DNA from 3 places in the Furfurilactobacillus rossiae genome. Region 1 is predicted to be linked to each of the others. Evidence: predicted binding sites of a transcription regulator. Region 1 holds the regulator's gene; each other region holds the start of a gene.

Region 1 (5,270 bases):
TATCATGACCACCCATTTTGATTGCGCCTTGATAGTCATCAAATTGCCGTAGGAGCAACTTAATAATGGACGACTTGCCGGCCCCAACTCGGCCAACAATGCCCAGTGTGTGACCAGTAGACAATGAAAAATCAACGTCAGTTAGCCGTGGTTCCTTATCATCCGGATAATTAAATGCCTTGACGTCAAAATCGATAGTACCCGTTGCTGGCTGTTTAATCCCGTCCGTTTTTTCAACGATGCTAGACTTTTCATGCAGTAAAAAGTTAACCCGGTCGTAGGAAGCATTCCCACGTTCCATAGTGTTGAATAGTTGACCAATCGCAAACATTGGCCAAACTAACATCCCAACATAGGCAATAAATGTCACCAATTGTCCCAGCGAGATCACCCCACTTGTTACATATCGGCCGCCTAAGACAATTGTCGCCACGTATGACAAACCAATGATCACCGTGATCAACGGATCGAACATTGCATCCAAAAAGTTGGTATAACGGTTGATTTTGATGGTGTCCTGAACCTGCCCCTCAAAATCTGCCTCATCCTGTTTCTCTTGGCCTAACGTTTTAATAACCTTAATACCTTCAATACTCTCTTGTGCCTTGTTGTTTAAACGAGAAAAAGCGGCCTGTGACTCGCCAAAGGCTACGTGAATTTTCGTTCCCACATACCGAGCCACAATCGCAATCAACGGCAACGGCAGGACGGCTAAAATAGTGAGCCGCCAGTTAACCATGATCATCATGGCAATCAATGTGGTACCACCAGTGATAATGGAATCAGCAAACTGAAGGATCCCGCCACCAGCCACACGTTGAACAGCCGATAAATCATTGGTCGCATGGGCCATCAAATCTCCAGTTCGATACCGTTGATAAAAAGCGGTATCCATTTGCATAAAATGCCAGTATAGCCGTTCTCGTAGTGTTCGTTCGAGATTAGCTGCACCTCCCCAAATGGCCGTCCGCCATAAAAAGCGGGCTGCATATGCAAGCAAGGCCGTAACGGTCATGACGCCAAGTGCTAGACCAAGTTTTCCAGCAGTCAGCGTACGTTTATCCATTAGGTCAACCAACATACCAATAATTCTTGGCGGAATGATGCCCAGTAAGGCGGTTAGCAGTAAACCAATCACACCCCAAAAATATGTTCGTCGCTCAGCCTTAAAGTACCAAGCAAGTTTTCTAAAAATCGACACCAAGGTCACCAACTTTCCAATAACACAATTTAAAAAAGAATATAAAAAACGGGCAGGAGTAATCCAGCCCGTTTTAATCAATTACATTAATCAGAATTAGCTCTTTCGTGCTTGACTCTGCATGGTTGACAGCATTTGCTTCAACTTCTTTTCAGAAGGCTTTTGCCCCATTTGCAGCATCATCGTCCGTAGCATTTCTTCAGTAATCGGAGGATTATTCTTAAGGTAGTTTTGCATGTAGCGGCGCGCAAAGAAGAAGCCACCAACAACACCGGCGACTGCCGCTAAAATAACGATTAAAATCCACAACCCTGTTGACATCGAAATAACCTCCTTCCATAGATGAATTACATTAAATAATATTACACAACATCAACGCGCTTGAAAACCCTTTAATGTCAAAAAAGGCAAATTAATCGTCTCGCAAACCTTTTTTTCGTTGGACATCCTTCACTTTTTCTGGCGTAACTTCTTTACCATCCTTGTCGAACACCTGCATCATTTCAACTTGTGAGCGAAACGCCTTCCTAAAGTTAGCTAAAAAGGCCTCTCGCAGTTTCTTTTGTTCAGCTTTCTCCTCATCAGTTAGTCCCGTTGTCTTTTGTTTATGAGCAAGTTCATTAATCCGGGCACGTAATTTTTCTGATTCCATTAATTCTGCCCCTCCTTATCATTTATCCAAGGCTTCGACTGACCATTATACAAGAAGAAGTCGAAAAGTGGAAAAGATTTGCAGCAAAGCGAACATTTGTTTGACCAGGAGAGAAAAATGTGCTAAGTTTTAACTATCGAAATCGCGTAGCTCCGCTAACCGGACCCACCACGAACACGTTTTCACATTTGTTCGCGGCTGCGCAAAACTAAGACGAGGTGTTGACGAACATGTCAAGAAGTTCCGAAAGCAAACAAATTGCGGTACTCCGCTTTATCTATGAACGTGTTAATGAAAAAGGTTATCCGCCGACCGTTCGTGAAATTGGTGAGGCAGTTGATTTATCCTCTACTTCTACAGTTCATGGACACATTGATCGTTTGCAAAAAAAGGGATTGCTGGTTAAGGATCCCACTAAACCACGTGCCATTGAATTAACAGATGCTGGTTTGCAAACGCTTGGTGTGTCAACGACGCCAAATGAGATTCCGGTCTTAGGTGTTGTTGCTGCTGGTGAACCAATTCTAGCAGTCCAAGATGCTACCGACTACTTCCCGGTTCCACCGGAGCTAACCGAATATGATGGCGATCTCTTTATGCTTACCATTCGTGGGGACAGTATGATTAATATGGGGATTCTAACTGGTGATCGTGTCATTGTTCGACGTCAACAAAACGCCGACAATGGTGATATTGTCATTGCAATGACCGATGAAAATGAAGCAACCTGCAAGCGTTTCTTTAAAGAGTCTGATCACTATCGACTCCAACCTGAGAACGATAACATGGCCCCCATTATTTTAAATAATGTCACTATTTTAGGTAAAGTTGTTGGCCTCTATCGTGATTCGGTTTATTAATTCCAAAATTGTAGCAGTAAAAAAACTGAGGTTTAACCACAAGTAAGTGGTTAAACCTCAGTTTTTTGTCTGACTTCTTACATAGGCCGCGTCTCATCATACATGACATGCAATAATTTGTTCACGGCTTAAATCTGCACAAATCAACCTGTTTTCACTGTTTGCTGTACCTTAATTAAAAAAATCGCCATTACCACAGCAAGTGCTTCCTAGACAGACACTTCTACTGAACTTCACCAACGTAACGTTGCTCTGGCAATTGATCAAAGTTAAGCGCCGTCAATTCTTCAGCATGCTCAACATATGTTTTTGCGCCTTGAGCTAACATCAAATTAACTAGGCCCGTTTTTTCATGAACTAGTACTACTGTCTTACCTTTGGCCACGGCATAACCAATTTCAAAGGCCGTCCCACTGTCAACGGAATCCTCTGTAAAGTCACTAACAGCGACAACAATGTCAGCATCGTTTAGATGATCCAAATCGTGCTTGTATGCTGTCGACTGCCATTCTGGGCTGCCGAACGTTAATTCAGGGAATTGAGACTTTCGTGGACTAAACACATCACCAACGGTTTTATTGTCCGCTAGAGCCTGTTCTACACGTTTGACACGATCAATTTGGTCATCGTCAAAAAAAGGGCTGGCTAAATAAATAGATTTCACAGGATGATTCCTCCTCGAATTGATGCACTAATTATACGACAAAAATGAACAATCATACAATTAAAATTCGATTATGTTCACAAATGGAACTTTATATATGCTCAAATCTTTATTAATTCGATACTTGTTGTCAAAAATATGAACAATGGTCTTTTATCCACGCGACGTTCTCTCGGATCGCGGATTAATTTTGATCATCCTTAACGGACGCACTTGATCCGTTCTTAATGTCACCTGTCCATCTAACACATCTACCATATACCGATCAATCGGATCAAAATTAATAATTTGTACAATAACGTGATGTGCTAAGTGTTCAAGCACCTTACCCAAAAAGGGCTTTTGTAAATCATCGCATTTTGAACACCGAACTATACTACCTTGGCCTAGAGTTGCTGTCATAATAGGTCCTCCTTGAAATCATTCACTTCTTCTCTGTGTTTCGATTATGGATAGTGTAACGCACGTTTTCTCCAATTTCAATAATATTATTTATGATTATCATACGAATTTTATTATGGATAATTGATATCGCTTTTTCATTCATCAGTTGCAATGGTAGAATAGAAACCATCACGATAGAGAAAAAGAGGTTATCTTCATGATTTTTTTAGCCATTTTCGGTGGAATTGCATTAATTCTGGCCATTTTTTACTTACTTAATTCGATTCAAAACTATGGTACCTGGAAGTTTGCGGCAGCACTCGTCGTCATCTTCACTTTGATCACGGGATTTGGAATTGTTAAACTGCCCGTCTGGCACCATCAGAGCCAAACAACGGCTGACCAATCTTCATCCCAAACTGCTAGTCGGCAGTCATCTCAAACATCAGTGGCCGCTCAATCGTCGTTGGCAAAAGCTGCGTCTACCTTTAACCCGACTGGCGGTGTTATCAATGGTCAGACAGCTAAACAAAAAAGTGCCGCTAAATCTTCAGCCGAAGATCAAATGACGACACAACTTAACTCGGCCTTTTCAACGCTTGGTAAAGTCACCTTTGACCGTGCCAAAAAAACTTACACAATTACACCAGAGAACGAAAATACAGTCAAAGCGCTGGAAGCACTTGAAAAACAACCGTCCGAAGCTGATCAGGCTCATTGGCCAACTTTAGTTAAGAATCTGGCCACTTCTTCTGCAAACGTTAGTAAGGCGCTTAAAGACGATTACACACTGACTTTAGTCAGCCCAGATCAATCTGGAAAGGTCTTATTCAGTGCAACAAATGGGAAAGCCACTACTAATTTTGCACAATAATCATCCTATGAACTAGCTATTGCCATTCTTCCTAAAGAATCAGATATCATGACTGCCTGTGGGCGGTCTTTTTTCGTTTGCAAACAAAAAAGCCCTCGAATTAACGAGAGCTTTAGACTTTATCGGTCACAAAATCGTATAGTCGTATCCATTGCGATTGACGCAGTGGCACTAATCTGAGTTACGACTGTAGTTATTGACGGAATTTCTCGTCAACTAATGTGCTTGGTACTGACGCTGTTCATTATCAATGCCGGCAAGCACAAAACGCGCGGGATCGGCCGCAATGTTCGTTTTTTTGGTACTGCCGTTAGTTGGTAATTGATCATTAAATAATTGTTCATATTCGGCCACAGATACCCGTTGACGCGCATTGAGTAATGATTCAATTTTGGCCCGATTAAACCCGTTCCGATAGTTCGGCTGTACCGTTGCTGTGTAAAATTCACCTTCTGCACCAGAGCCATAGCTAAACAGGCCCAGCTGAGCATTAGCTGACAATGTACCGTTTGCTAATAATGACAACAAGCTCAAATATAATGAGCCCGTGTAGAGGTTGCCAACATGCCGGTTCCACAATCTGGCAGATTCAAAGTTCTCGGTCAACCGAGATGCTACTGTTTCATCCGTGGGCA
Region 2 (5,270 bases), 720 kb from region 1:
GTCCGGTTAAAGAAAAGAAGATCATGATTCAGTTTTGAGTGGATAACGCTCAGAGTGTGGTGATGATGGCACGAAGGATACACCCGTTCCCATGCCGAACACGGAAGTTAAGCTTCGTCGCGCCAAGAGTAGTTGGGGGATCGCTCCCTGCGAGGGTAGGTCGTCGCCATGCGACTAAAACGTCAATCTGATGATTGGCGTTTTTTTGTGTCGTGAACGGTGCCTCATTAAGGCGCGGTGCCTTTCAGTAATAAATGATAGTCATGCGTTGATTAAGCCTTGAAGCTAGTGAAAAAGTCCGTTATACTAACAGATGTGCTATTTGCCGGATTAGCTCAGTTGGTAGAGCATCGGTATCGTAAACCGAGGGTCAGGTGTTCAAGTCACCTATCCGGCATAAATTCGTGTGAATATCAAAAAAGCCGTCACAAAATGTGACGGCTTTTTTGATGACTAAATCTGAAAATACGTGTTTATGTGTTGTCGCCGCCTTAGATAACGGTTCGTCAGCGTCATAAAGCAAAAAAAGTGCAACAAACGCACAACAAGTCTTCTGTGCATTTTGCCACTTAAACATGAGAAAAACACTTGAAGATGGTTAAAAGATTAGAATTATTCGCCTAAAAATGGCGAATAAATTAAAAGAAGGTTTGACTATCGCCATTTATAACCGCTATAATTGTTTTATCGTTTTTTTAAACGGGGAACTACAACTGAATATTTAGAGCATTAAGAATCCCCGAAAAGTCATGGCCTTCGGGCTGCTATTGGGGGATAAATTAGGAGGATTCTTTTGGAAAACAAGAAATACGATACAGCGTTTTTTGGACAACCCCGCGGGTTGGCAACGCTGTTTTTCACAGAAATGTGGGAACGTTTCAGTTATTACGGAATGCGTGCCATTCTGTTGTTCTACATGTACTTTGCCATTGATAAGGGTGGTTTAGGTTTTAGCCAGGCTACTGCAAGTTCAATCATGGCCATTTATGGATCACTTGTTTATTTATCCAGTGTACTTGGTGGATTTTTGAGTGACCGTGTCTTTGGACCACGTCGCACGGTGTTCATGGGTGGTGTCCTGATTATGTTTGGGCACATTGCGCTGGCCATTCCGGCTGGTGCAACGGCATTGTTTGCATCCATTGCGTTGATTGTTGTTGGTACTGGGTTGTTAAAGCCAAACGTATCGGAAATGGTCGGTGCTTTATACACGACTGAAGATCGTCGTCGTGATGCTGGATTTAACATTTTCGTCTTCGGAATCAACATGGGGAGTTTATTCTCACCATATATTGTTGGGACCTTGGGTGAAAAGGTTAACTTCCACCTCGGTTTCTCCTTGGCTGCTATTGGGATGTTCTTTGGACTGATGCAGTACTGGATTGATGGTCGTAAGTATCTAAGCAAAGATGGTTTGTATCCATCAGATCCAATCGAACGTGATGACATCAAGCCATTAGCTGTTCGTTGGGGACTCGGCGTCGTTGCATTGATTCTAGTGCTTGTTTTAATGAAGTTAATGGATGCATTGAACCTTAAGAACGTCATTTTGTTGATTAGTATTATTGCCGTTGCAACGCCAGTGGTTTACTTCATTATCATGTTGTCGAGTCGCAAGGTGACGAAGAACGAACGTCGTCACGTGGTTGCGTACATTCCGCTGTTCATTGCTGCAATGTTGTTCTGGGCTATTGAAGAACAAGGCTCTGTTGTCTTGGCACTGTTTGCACAACAACGGACTAACTTGCAGATTGGTGGTTGGACAATGCCAGCTGCGTACTTCCAGTCACTTAACCCTGCATTTATCATGTTATATACACCATTCTTTGCCATTTTATGGACAAAGTTGGGCAAACGTCAGCCTAACACCACAACTAAGTTTGCATATGGATTGGTAATTGCCGGTATTTCATACCTGTTCATGGCTTTACCTGGATGGCTTGAAGGCACTTCTGGTCGTGTTTCCATCTTGTGGTTGATCGGAAGTTGGGCGATTGTTGAAATCGCTGAACTGCTGATTTCACCAATCGGACTGTCTGTTACAACTCGCCTTGCACCAAACGCCTTCCGTTCACAGATGATGAGTATGTGGTTCTTGGCTGATGCTGCTGGTCAAGCCGTCAACGCACAAATCGTTCGTTTCTACACGAGTGATACTGAAGTTTCCTACTTTTTGATTATAGGGGCCGTCAGCGTTGTTTTGGGACTTGTACTGTTTGCCTTCCGTAAGCCAATCTTTGGCCTTATGAAAGATGTCGAGATTGCCCAGGATTAAGAGTCTAAAACGTAATCATAAATAAGTTTGTGCTAAAATGTGCTCAACAGCTGTTGAGCACATTTTTTTAGAAGGTGAAGATAAACGATGGTACGTGTGGCCCTGACCAGTGATAATCACTTCGATGTTAATCAACTGGATAGCAATGAACTATTGAAACATCAGGCTCAAGTATTAGCCGATTTAAAGGTAAAGTATTATATTATTGCAGGCGACACGTTTAATGATTTTACGAAGACCGTGCACTATGTTGATGTATTACAACATGAACTGGGCAGCCAAACGGAAGTTTACTTTTTGGCTGGTAATCATGATATGGCTGCCGGAGTGACGTATGACGAGCTTGAAACCAGAATTAACGCACATTATCTGCACAATCAGTTTGTTGATATTCCAGGGACTGATTGGCGGATTGTCGGTAATAATGGGTGGTATGACTATACCTTTGCCAGCCAGTTGTTTAACGAACGCTCTGTCGCTGACTTTGCTCAGTGGAAACGCGCTTATTGGTTTGATGGTGTCATTGAACAGCCAATGACGGATCCAGAAAGAGAAGATGTGGTCTTACAGCAGACGACTAATCAACTTTTGGATGCCACAGTGGCTAGCAAACGTGTTTTGTACGTCACGCATTTCGTGCCACGGGCTGAATATACGCGGATTACTGATGATAATCGTTTTTGGAACATGGCAAATGCAATGTATGGTAGTCGTCGCCTCGGCGATGTCTTGACCAAGGGACGCGTTGTTTACGCGCAGTTTGGTCATCTGCATATTAAACCTGAACCACGAACGTTTGACCATGTGACCTACTTTAATCAGTCTGTTGGCTACAACACGCACCGTTTGCAAGAATGGCGCCATGCTGATTTTATGAGTGAATGGCAAACCCGACTAAGAATTTTGAACTTACAATAATTCCTGATTACGCTTGAATTCAATGGAAATTTTCGTTAGAATAAAAAAGTTGTCAGGAACGGCGGAATAGCGAAGTGGCTAAACGCAGCGGTCTGTAAAACCGCCCCGAAAGGTTCGTTGGTTCGAATCCAACTTCCGCCATTTATTGGGATATAGCCAAGTGGTAAGGCAACGGACTTTGACTCCGTCATGCGCTGGTTCGAATCCAGCTATCCCAATTATATAGCGTAAAGAAGCAGGTATTACCGTTAAAGGTGATACCTGCTTCTTTACGTTATAGGGATAACTATGGTATTCTTATATGCGAACATACGTTTGAAAAAAGGATAAATTATGACAGAACAAACATCACTTTTTGATCAAAATGACGCAAATCAACCATTAGCAAGCAGAATGCGCCCTCAAACGCTAGCAGAGTTTGTTGGGCAACAACAGTTACTTGGACATGGCAAAGTGTTGCGTCAACTTATTGATGACGACGCGGTTTCTTCACTGATTTTTTGGGGACCACCGGGTGTGGGGAAAACGACTTTAGCCCGGATTATTGCGAATAAAACGCAGGCCCGTTTCATAAACTTCAGTGCAGTCACCAGTGGTATCAAAGAAATCCGTCAGGTTATGGAAGAAGCGGAAGGCAATCGACAAATTGGCGAACGCACAATTGTGTTTGTAGATGAAATTCATCGATTTAACAAGGCGCAACAAGACGCTTTCTTACCATTTGTTGAAAAGGGAAGCATCACCTTGATTGGTGCTACGACAGAAAATCCATCATTTGAAATTAATTCGGCGCTATTGTCTCGAACCAAGGTTTTTGTGCTTCAGCCGTTAACGCATGACGATTTAATTCAGTTGCTAAATCAGGCGCTTCATGACGATCGCGGCTTTGGCAAACAAAAAATTCATATTAGTGATCAAACGATTGGGGCAATTGCGGACTTTGCCAACGGAGATGCCCGGGTGGCCTTAAACACGCTAGAAATGGCTGTGTTGAATGGACAGCAAGTGGGTGAGGTAACAACGGTCGATCAAGACGATGTCGCCCAGTTAGTATCCCGAAAATCCCTAATGTATGACAAAAAGGGTGATGAACACTACAATATTATTTCCGCATTGCATAAATCAATGCGAAACTCTGATGCGGATGCTGCACTTTACTGGCTGTCACGCATGTTGGAGGGTGGCGAAGATCCGCTGTACGTTGCCCGTCGGTTAATCCGATTTGCTAGTGAAGACATTGGCTTGGCCGATTCACGAGCTTTAGAAATTGCGGTGGCAGCCTATCAGGCGTCTCATCTAATCGGAATGCCAGAGTGTACCGTTAATTTGGCTCAGGCGGTGGTTTATTTGTCGATGGCACCGAAATCCAATGCGATTTATACGGCTTATTCAGCCGCCAAACATGATGCGTTGCATTCTATGGCTGAACCAGTTCCTTTACAGATTCGCAATGCGCCAACCAAGTTGATGGCTGACTTGCATTATGGCGAGGGTTATCAGTATGCTCACGATACGAAGGATAAGCTGACAACACTACAAACGATGCCAGACAATTTGATTGGTCACGTTTATTATCAGCCCACTACCCAAGGTTCTGAAAAGAGGTTTGCAGAGCGTTTGGCGCAGATTCGTGAGTGGCATGCCGAACACGATGATCATCTAAATGGTTAGCTAGATGATATTAATGATTCACAGTTTAAGTAATCTAATTGTTTGGTTAATGACTTAAAAGCACTATAATAACTGCAAGTGTAACCAATAAAAAATGAGGCGATTATATGGTTCAACCAGTGGCGGTCACAGATTTGTATAAGTTAGTTTCACTTGCACAACCCGTTGCGACATCAGATGCAGTCTTTTTCTTGCAAACGCAGATGCGCGAACAGGAAGACGATTATGCAACATCTATCCAACGGTTTGATTTACATACGCACGCAACGACAACGTGGGGAACGTTGTCTGGCAAGGATAATGCGCTAGCAATCAGTGATGATCAGCGCGTACTGACGTTTACCAGCGAAGATCCGAATCATCAGCGGCAGGTTTTTGCGCAATCATTAACTGGTGGTTCGCCAGT
Region 3 (5,270 bases), 800 kb from region 1:
TTTGATTCATTTTATTGACCATTTCAGGGGTTAAAACGAGGTTATTGAGTGTGTCGTAATCAAATTTTTTCATAATCTCCCTTTTCTTTATCTATGTCATTTTATGCTAATTGACATCGAAAGTATGAGAAAAGACCACTGATTTTAGTGGTCTTTTCTCGTAGCGATTATGCTATTTAAGCGGACTGAATAAAATTGCCTGTAACCCAACAATACTAATCACCGTTACGACATAATTCCACCAGGGAATCCGAATAACGGTCCGGTGTGTGCGTGGGGCATTCTCGGTAAAACCGTGTGACGTCATGGCTTCAGCGAGATTCTCCGACCAGTTAAGAGCGGCGACGATTGACTTGAAAAGCAACTGTGGTGACCAGAAGTGAAGATCGATGCCACGCATTTGTGCGCTGGCACGGATGATTTTAACTTCACTGCGAATCTTTGGCACAAAGTTAAAGGCACCAAGCATGCCATAGACAAACGTTGTGGGAATGTGTGCGTTTTGCTCAAGTGAGGCTAGCGTCTTTTCTGTTGTTGTGGAGAGGGTGAATAATCCGCCAAGAAAAGCATACGCATAAATCCGCGTTGCCATTACCCAGGCAAAATGGACGCTCTGAACCGTTGAAAAGTACCGGATGGAGAACCAGATGCCGACTGCTGGAATTAAGGGAACAAGCAGCAATCGAACATAAGAGAGAAGCGGTGCACGATGCCACAACATGACCAAAACAGAAATAGCGATGATAACGACGTTTGCCCAAATGACTGAAGTGAAGGAGATTTCTACACCGACAAAGAGTACAAGACATAATAAAATTGTTGGATTCATAGGCGTGCCTCGTAACTAAGTTGATGGTTGTTCAGATGAAGATGATAGTCTGCATATTGACTGACATCAGTGAGTTGATGTGTAATCATCAACACTGTATGATGCTCTTCCGTTACAGCATGGCGTAATAGTTTAAGGATGGTGTGAGCGGAAACCAAGTCTAGCCCAGTCAGCGGTTCATCTAACAACAGTGTGGGGACATCCATAATCAACATCAGTAAGACCTGTAATTTTTTCTTTTGCCCTTCGCTTAATGAGTACACGACCTGATCATCGCGACCAGATAAATCTAGTGAAGCCAATGTCGCGTTAATACGATTTTGCGTCCAAGCTGCGGTTTGCTGATATTTAAGGCTGAGCGCAATTTCTTCCGCTACAGTAATGGTTAGAAACTGACTTGCGGCTTGTTGAAAGACGAGGGCAACGTATTGTGCGTATTTTCGAGCGCGCAATTTGCTGATTTCCTGTCCTTGCCATTGGAGAGAACCGGTGTAAGTTTGCAATTTTACCAGTGCATCAAACAGTGTTGACTTGCCCGTGCCGTTTGCGCCAGTGAGCACAACGAATTTGCCTTGGGGGATGTTCAGGCTGGCATCGTTAATGAGTGGTGCTTGGTGGCCCACTGTGAAGCCATCTAGTGTGAACTCAGGCGATAGTTCAGCGGCTGGTAGGGCAATGGGCGCAGGCTGATGTTGGCGTTGTTCAAAAGCGGCGAATCTTGTCTGTGCCTCACCGGAGTCAGCTTGATGGACTTGGTGACGTTCACCGTCAAAAATATACAGTTGATCAATGAGTGGTTCATAATCGGATAAATCGTGATCTGCGACAATGATTGTTTTGTGGTATTTTTTCACTAATGTGGTCAGTTGCGTTAACAGAAATAAACGGGCATCTGGGTCAATGTTAGCAAACGGCTCATCTAGTAAGATGACCTCAGCGTTCAGCGCAACAATCACAGCTAGGGAGACCTTTTGTTGCTCTCCACCGGATAATGAGGTGAACTTTCGGTCAGCGAAATCCGTGACGCCAGCAAAATCCAGTGCGTCATTAACCTGAGCGTCCATTTTATCAGCGGGAACTTGCAAATTCTCGAGTGTAAAAATTAACTCATTGCGTGGCGTTTCCATCGCAAATTGTTGACTGGGATTTTGAAACATCATCGCTACGAGTTGAGCACGTTTGGAAGCTGGCAAATCTACTACCGGCTGATCATTAACCGTGATAGTTCCGGTCGCTTCGCCCATAAATGCGGGATATAATCCGGCAATCAGTTTGAGCAGCGTGGATTTCCCAGTGCCAGACGGCCCCGTCAACAGGTTAAAGGTACCGCCATCAAACGCTAAGTTTTGGTGCTCGATGACAGGCGGTAATGTGGGTTCATAGTGAAATGTAACATCGTTCAAATTAATCTTTGACATGCAGACAAGCTCTTTTTCTTAAGAATTAGCGGTGCTTATTAAGCGTGACGACGGTCCAATAAATGTGACCGGTCAAGCAACTTTGTGACTGCAGAAACCAGCAGGGCGCCGAAGACCCACATGGAAATGAAGCGGGTGATGAACAAGGCGACAATCATCCACGGGTGATAAGCGGCGTAACCGGAACGGACCAAGTCCCAAGCAAACGTCACGATCGCGGTCGTCAGGGCAGATAGCGATAAACTCGCCATGTCATAACGGCGGTACAGGGTGAACGTAAATCCAAGTTCCGACCCGAAACCTTGAACAAAACCAGAAATCAGTGTACTTGGGCCCCATTGACCCCCGATAATGGCTTCAACGGCTGAGGCGAGAAGCTCGCCAATCGTTGCTGCACCAACCTTTTGCAACATGAATGCTGCCAGCGGACCGGCCATCGTCCACAGGCCCAACAGAATGTCGTTTGCAAACGGCGCCATACCAAGTGGCGTTAGGGCTAGTGTCAGTCCGTTGTACAGAAAGCCTGTGACAAAGAAAATAATCCCCATAAAAATGGATGTAATGGTGATCAAAATGACATCGCGTAAATGCCACCGGTTAGAATGTGCTGCTTTTTGTTGCATTGCCTTTCCCTCCGTGTTGAGGATGCTGCTTGCCCGCAAAATAACCCGATGATTGCAAAAAAAGACCTCTCACAATCGTCGAGCCTGATGTGAGAGGTCGTATTTCCGTATTGAAAATAACCCGTTTTTACACGGATTCCGGTTACGTATCTCCCTTCGCCGGTATTAACCGGATCAGGTTCAATGGGTTTTATCTCAGCCAAATGGCACCCCAGATATAATGTTATTACGCAATTATCTTAGCTGAAACCGGTTCATATTTCAAATGAAACCTTAGTGAGAAGTCAGCGACCGACGTTTAAAAATACGCTTAAGTTTAGTCAGCAAACAAACGTAGCTCTTAATTAGCGTGAGCGGCGAACGGCTAAAATGGCTCCACCGATGATTGGCACAATAATGATGCCGGCAATCATTTCCGCAATTCCATTGACGCCAACCAGTGATAATAAAATCCACGTGAAGGTGCCACTGTGCGGAATACCAGGAAAGTAGATGTGGAACATTACGATGGTAATCCATGAGAAAATAACAACTAACGCCGTATTGGTAAATGAAGCCATGAAGCCTGACAAAGTTAATGCCCAACCACGATGTTGTCGTTTGACCGCCAATTCTTGAAAAATGTACCCAACGACGATTCCAATCATTACTCGTGGCAAAATCGCGGTGACAGGATTACGAAATAGGAAGGCACCAAGGTTGTAGACTGTCGTCCAAGCCTGAATGAGTGACGCTAGACCCCAGACGCCACCGATAAGGCCGCCCCACCATGGGCCCATGACAATTGCGGCAATCGCGACGGTAAATTGAATGATTGAAATTTGAATGCCCAGTGCAGTGAGTCCCAAGGGAATGTAACCTAAAAAGGGTACCAAAACCTGAACAATGATAATCGCAATAAACAACGCAGCCAACACAAGGTTGCGGGTATTTGTGCTTGAACTTGATTTCATATGGTTAGCCTCTCGGATAAAAGTTTAGTCCTCAATCGTGGATGAACAGTCTAGTCGAGCAGGACACGAATGCCCATGACGATGTTATAAAACCACAATACTAATGACGCAAGACCAAATGCTCCGATAAAAAGGAGTGTTAACCAACCCATCCCAGCGTTTGGTCCGATGGTTAGTCCGTAAACAGCCACGAAGAAGAAAATTCCGAAAGCCATCAATGTTGGCAATAACTGTGTCCAGAAGGCACGTGCGGCATGTGTTGTTACATCGCGTTGTCCAGCGGCTGCAATCCAAACGACTAGTGGAAATAAAACGGGTAGAAATAGAATGCTTAGGTAACTGAGGGCACTTAAAATTTTATGTGTCATGATACCTCTCCTGTATTGATAAAATTAATACTTTTATTTTACGCTATCCCGTTTGATCACGCCAAAAGTTTTGTTCAGAATCGGCCGTCTACGAGATAGTGTGAACGGTTGTCGATATTGATACGCTCCGCCGTGGGACCGTCCGCAACCTAAATTCGGGCACACTCCCGAATTAACGTTACTTTCACGGCTCGGTATCAATATTAACGCCTATGTCTAACGTGATCGAAATTTCCGCATGAACAGCATTTACTCTCAAACGATGTTTTGTACGCATTATTTCATTGGTATTTTAGCGCTTCACTAGTGGAGTGAAGCTGATTGAAAACAGAGTTCCGTGTCGACAACACTTAGCGGCATGAACTGGGCCGCTTAGTGTTGTGGGACGACTTCTGAGACGAACTGTGGCTCAGAATCGAAGGTGAAAACTGCTGGTTTTGCAGGTTGAACCTGGTCCCATGGAACGGCGATTCCAATCGGCGTAAGGGCAGTGATCTGTTTAAAGCTACAGGTTCACAGGAAGATGTGTGAGACAAAACGACTCCGCCAATTGAGGGGGAGTCGTTTCGGATATTTAATATCGCACAAGGCGATGTTAGTTAATTTTAGTGTTTGGCGAACAAGTTGGTTAACAAGTCCATGAAGTGGGCGAGGTAACGGTCCTTGTCGACATCCACAGCAACCTTCATGTTGGTTGTTGGGTCGTTCAAACGTGCAGTGTCACCGATTGTACGGCCAACATCGGCAGGGTTAGCTGGGTCATCATGGGTAACTTTCATGTTCAAATCGATCAACTTAGCATAGCTAGGATCGATGGCAACACCAACGGCCAATGGGTCATGAATGGCACAACCGTTTTTGTCGATGTCCAAGTTGTAGTAGGCGTCGATGTAGTAGTCGGTGATGTCGGCATACTTTTCACCAGCAACCGTACCTAAGTCACGCCATTGTTGTGTTTCCTTCTTTGTTAACAGCGTCCGCAGGGTAACATCTAAGCCAACCATGGTTGACTTCAATGGTGAACGGAAGACACGGTCGGCAGCGGCTGAATCTTGGTTAATGTTAGCTTCTGTGAAGGC

Evidence for each region. The regulator LexA, encoded in region 1, represses DNA repair genes until DNA is damaged. The targets are predictions, from matches to a motif close to CNAACANNTGTTNG.
Region 2: LROSL1_RS03880 (replication-associated recombination protein A) is a predicted target of LexA. The motif match lies at 3,498-3,511, and genes of this name have one in related genera.
Region 3: LROSL1_RS11400 (DUF4870 domain-containing protein) is a predicted target of LexA. The motif match lies at 4,448-4,461, and genes of this name have one in related genera.

Annotation. Positions count from the first base shown of each region.
Region 1 covers NZ_CP040586.1:1,551,181-1,556,450, forward strand. Annotated here, with positions in the region: gene LROSL1_RS07375 (ABC transporter ATP-binding protein) at 1-1,201, opposite strand, end outside; gene LROSL1_RS07380 (YneF family protein) at 1,298-1,522, opposite strand; gene LROSL1_RS07385 (DUF896 domain-containing protein) at 1,614-1,853, opposite strand; gene lexA (transcriptional repressor LexA) at 2,084-2,713, shown strand; gene LROSL1_RS07395 (nucleoside 2-deoxyribosyltransferase) at 2,937-3,377, opposite strand; gene LROSL1_RS07400 (hypothetical protein) at 3,531-3,779, opposite strand; gene LROSL1_RS07405 (hypothetical protein) at 3,979-4,635, shown strand; gene LROSL1_RS07410 (hydroxymethylglutaryl-CoA synthase) at 4,852-5,270, opposite strand, start outside.
Region 2 covers NZ_CP040586.1:834,071-839,340, forward strand. Annotated here, with positions in the region: rRNA gene rrf (5S ribosomal RNA) at 56-172, shown strand; tRNA gene LROSL1_RS03855 (tRNA-Thr) at 325-397, shown strand; gene LROSL1_RS03860 (peptide MFS transporter) at 794-2,275, shown strand; gene LROSL1_RS03865 (metallophosphoesterase) at 2,363-3,193, shown strand; tRNA gene LROSL1_RS03870 (tRNA-Tyr) at 3,254-3,334, shown strand; tRNA gene LROSL1_RS03875 (tRNA-Gln) at 3,340-3,411, shown strand; gene LROSL1_RS03880 (replication-associated recombination protein A) at 3,527-4,864, shown strand; gene LROSL1_RS03885 (alpha/beta hydrolase family protein) at 4,972-5,270, shown strand, end outside.
Region 3 covers NZ_CP040586.1:2,350,833-2,356,102, reverse strand. Annotated here, with positions in the region: gene LROSL1_RS11425 (Fic family protein) at 1-73, opposite strand, end outside; gene LROSL1_RS11420 (energy-coupling factor transporter transmembrane component T family protein) at 173-829, opposite strand; gene LROSL1_RS11415 (ABC transporter ATP-binding protein) at 826-2,247, opposite strand; gene LROSL1_RS11410 (ECF transporter S component) at 2,286-2,870, opposite strand; TPP riboswitch at 3,005-3,094, opposite strand; gene LROSL1_RS11405 (ECF transporter S component) at 3,215-3,823, opposite strand; gene LROSL1_RS11400 (DUF4870 domain-containing protein) at 3,874-4,191, opposite strand; gene LROSL1_RS11395 (nucleoside hydrolase) at 4,797-5,270, opposite strand, start outside.